DNA from 2 places in the Lysinibacillus sp. NPDC095746 genome. Region 1 is predicted to be linked to the other one. Evidence: riboswitches for the same ligand, from Rfam matches in the RefSeq annotation. Region 1 holds a riboswitch; the other holds the start of a gene.
The links. A riboswitch is a leader RNA that binds a small molecule or an ion and turns the genes downstream of it on or off. The one in region 1 is predicted to bind lysine.
Positions count from the first base shown of each region.

Region 2: another riboswitch for lysine. It lies ahead of ACIQ7N_RS14870 (transporter substrate-binding domain-containing protein); the one in region 1 lies ahead of ACIQ7N_RS22630 (amino acid permease).

Region 1 covers NZ_JBIWGL010000048.1:21,726-23,934, reverse strand. Annotated here, with positions in the region: gene ACIQ7N_RS22635 (CynX/NimT family MFS transporter) at 1-953, opposite strand, end outside; lysine riboswitch at 1,129-1,305, shown strand; gene ACIQ7N_RS22630 (amino acid permease) at 1,391-2,209, shown strand, end outside.
Region 2 covers NZ_JBIWGL010000019.1:6,827-9,035, forward strand. Annotated here, with positions in the region: gene ACIQ7N_RS14870 (transporter substrate-binding domain-containing protein) at 1-818, opposite strand, end outside; lysine riboswitch at 934-1,120, opposite strand; gene odhB (2-oxoglutarate dehydrogenase complex dihydrolipoyllysine-residue succinyltransferase) at 1,420-2,209, opposite strand, start outside.

The sequences.
Region 1 (2,209 bases):
CCTAGTAGTACCATCCACAGTACAGCGAGGCTTGTCCATTCCATGACTACTCCGATAAAGCCAATTAAGTAAAATAGTGTAAACATTAAAACGAGAGGACGTTGAGATGTCATTTTACTAGCGATAATAGGCACAGCTAATGCCATTGGAACTTGTGAAAATTGCATAATGGAAAACATCCAGCCCGCACGATCTGCAGCTAATCCTTGTGATATATAAATTTCAGGAATCCAAGCGGCAGTTGTGTAGAATAATAATGACTGAAATCCCATAGCTCCCGCTACTGCCCAAGTAACAGGTGATTTCCATAATGGTGTACGTTCTTTCGTAGTCTTAACAGTCGGTTCAGGCTTATTAAATTGCAACTGTGGAATCCAAATTACAATGGTTAACACCACAAGAACAAGTGAGATTGCCAGTGCGCCTTGCCAACCAAGTGATGAATTGGCAACAGGATAGCTAATGCCAGCACCGAGTCCAGCCGTTAAATTCATCGACATTGTGAAAAATGCCATAAGTAAACCTACGTGATAGGGAAATTTCAATTTAAGTAATCCTGGAATTAGTACATTACCGAATGAAATGGCTATACCAATTAGCATCGTACCAAATACGAGTAAACTAGTTGTGCCAACGGAGCGTAGTACAATTCCTCCCCCTAAAAGAACAGTTGATAACAATAATGTTAATTCTAGTCCAACTTTACGTGCGACAACTGGTGCGAATGGTGAAATGATTGCAAATGCTAGCAATGGGATCGTTGTTAGAAAGCCTGCTAGTATATTGGATATGCCGAGGTCTTCGCGAATAAAGGAAATAATTGGTCCAACAACTGTTAGCGGCATCCGTAATGTCGAGGCAATACAAATTACGCCGATAACGAGTAATAAGGTTGTGCCTTTCCAATTAATTTTTCTGCTAGGATAAGTATCGGTATGTTCATGAGTAGTCAAATAAATCCCCCCTTGGTAGAACAATTCTGATTGAATCACTATACCACTTTATCACATAAATAAAAATAGTGGAAAATTCGCAAAATATAGAATATTACTCGGGTTATTGAAATGCCATAGGTCGTATGTTAAACTAAAACCCATCATAAATTTAATATTTAATGCCTCATGTTTGTATTGAGGTAGAGGTCGCGGTATTTAAGAGTATGTTAATGGAAATGACAAGCATTAGAGAAATTAGCTGAAAGGAAATACTGCCGAAGTGTGAGGGGACTTGAAAACCTCATGCTGGGGCTGTCTCCGAAAGGAACAGAACTGTCACGTTTGAACAACGTGTTGAGCTATCATTTTGAAGGAACAGAGGATTTACTTAGCCATCACAGCAACGTTCATGTGATGGCATTTTTTTGCCTCTTAAAAAGGAAGGAAGCTATATCGTGAGTGAAATAAAAGTCAATCAGCTCGGTCATAAAGCACCGAAGCTGAAAAAAGAATTAAAAAGTCGTCATATTACAATGATTTCATTAGGCGGTACAATCGGTACAGGGCTGTTTTTAGCTAGTGGTGGTGCCATTGCGCAAGCAGGCCCTGGCGGTGCACTACTCGCTTATGCATTAATCGGTATCATGGTGTATTTTTTAATGACGAGCTTAGGAGAAATGGCAGCTTATATGCCATCATCAGGCTCTTTTAGTACGTATGCTACAAAATTTGTAGATCCAGCTTTAGGTTTTGCACTTGGTTGGAACTACTGGTACAACTGGGCAATTACAATTGCAGCAGAAATTTCTGCCGTCTCATTAATTATGAAATATTGGTTCCCAGATAGCTCATCAGCACTTTGGACTGTTTTATTTATTGCTGTAGTTTTAACGTTCAATCTATTATCGGTAAAAAGCTATGGTGAGAGTGAATATTGGTTTGCAATGATAAAGGTTGTCACAGTAATCATTTTTATTATCATCAGTTTTTTAATGATTTTTGGTATTTTAGGAGGACAAGCTCCTGTAGGCTTTACGAATTTCTTCATTAGTGATGGACCATTCCACGGAGGTCTCCTTGCTACATTTGGTATTTTCTTAGCTGCGGGATTCTCGTTCCAAGGGACAGAGTTACTTGGAATAACAGCAGGTGAAACGGATGACCCTGGTAAAAATATTCCGAAAGCCGTTAAGTCTGTTTTCTGGCGAATTCTTTTATTCTATATTTTAGCGATTGCTGCAATTGGGATGCTGATTCCCTTTACAGACGCACGT
Region 2 (2,209 bases), on a different contig from region 1:
CGATCAGCTTCAGAAATACCTTTTAAGATTTCATTTATTTTTTCAAGATGCGCATCGCCTTTACGTAAACCAACTGCAATGGATGTATTTGAAATATCTGTATCGAAGCCCTTTTCGAACTTCACATACGTGAACTTATCATTTGCAGCAGCAGCAGAAATACCTTCTGGACGTTCTGCTACATAGCCGTCAATTTTTCCAGCTTCTAATGCAACACGCATCGCCGGGAAATTATCCATTGCAGTTTGTTTTTTTACATCTTTGATTTGATCGATGACATTGTAGTTAGATGTATTTAATTGTGATGTAATTTTAGCACCAGAAAAATCTTGGATAGAAGTTGCTTTTTCATATTTACTGCCTTTTTTTATGACCATAACAAAATCAGATGTATAGTAGTTTTCAGTGAAATCAACTGTTTGCTTACGCTCTTTAGTAGGTGACATACCTGCAATGATTACATCAATTTTATTGGATTGTAACGCCGGTACTAAGCCATCCCATTCCAATTTAACGATAACTAATTCTTTTCCTAAGCCCTCAGCGATTTTTTTCGCCATTTGCACATCATAACCACCCGCATATTCTGCATTATCCGCAATTTTTACTGCACCATTTGCATCATCCTGCTGTGTCCAGTTGAACGGAGCATAACCTGCTTCCATTCCAACACGGAATTGGCCGCCGCCTTCTTCCGTACTCGTCTTGTTACCGTCATTACTAGATGACATTGTAGCCTTTTTGTCACCAGCACCACAAGCTGCTAGCAAAATTGCAGTCATGACGGTCAACATTAATACTAACCATTGTCTTTTCATATAACATTCCCCTTTTCTGTAAAAAATAAGACAACTGTACCAAAAAAGACCTAAGTACTGAACTTAGGTCTTACTTTTTTTAACAGTTGCCCAAATCCTCACTATAATTCCATTATTCCGAGATAGCACAACCTAGTAAACCTGGAAAATAATTTACTAGGACAGTCCTGCACTTATTCACTGCAGACCCAGCATAAAAGTACGAGCTCCTTTTATACTTCGGCGATAGTTCCTTCTCCATTGCGTCTTCGCTTGCTTGTACTCAACAATGAACTAATAAATACCGCGCCTCTACCTCACAATAAGAAAAAGTGAGGTTTGTATATTTAATTGATATTAAGATACTACTATAAAGTTAATAAGTTCGTCAAGATAATTTTGTTACTTTTCTGACTAATTACAATATTATGGTTTTTTATTCCTTTAAATGCCTTTTAGTCCTTTATAAAAGGTGAAAATTATTAAGACTGCCGCTTTGCCGAAAGAGTCCTCGTCTCTTTTTACCGTCGCCCTAGCTCTTCTATTCGTCGACTCCTTAAAACTGTTCCAAAAAAGAAAAAACCCTGCAAACATTGTTCGCAGGGCTTTATAAACTCAGGAATTAAGAATTTAATAATAAATCTTCTGGGTTTTCAAGTAGTTCTTTAACAGTTTTAAGGAAGCCTACAGAATCTTTACCATCGATAATACGGTGGTCATAAGAAAGGGCTAAGTACATCATTGGGCGAATTTCTACTTCACCATTCACTTCAACTGGACGTTTTTTGATAGTATGCATACCAAGGATACCAGCTTGTGTACCATTCATGATAGGTGTAGACATTAATGAACCGAATACGCCACCATTTGTAATTGTGAATGAGCCACCTTGAAGATCTGCTAAACCTAATTTTTTATCGCGTGCTTTTTTCGCTAGGTCTGCAATTGAATCTTCAATTTCAGCAAAGTTTTTGCGGTCAGCGTCACGTACAACTGGTACTACTAAACCTTCTTCTGTTGATACAGCTACACCGATATCAAAGAAGTTGTTTAAGTGAATTTCATCACCAACGATTTGTGCGTTAACATATGGGTATTTTTTAAGAGCTGCAACTACAGCTTTTGTGAAGAATGACATGAAACCAAGTTTAGAGCCAGTTGACTCGAAGAATTGGTCTTTTTTACGAGAGCGTAAAGCCATAACGTTTGTCATATCTACTTCGTTGAATGTAGTTAACATTGCTGTAGATTGTTTTACTTCAAGTAAGCGTTTTGCAATTGTTTGGCGACGACGGCTCATTTTTTCAATTGTTACACGTGATTCATCTACAGCTGCAACTGCTTTAGGTGCTGCTGGAGCTGCTTGTGGTGCTGCTACTGGAGCTGTACCATGAGCTGCTACGTCTTGTACA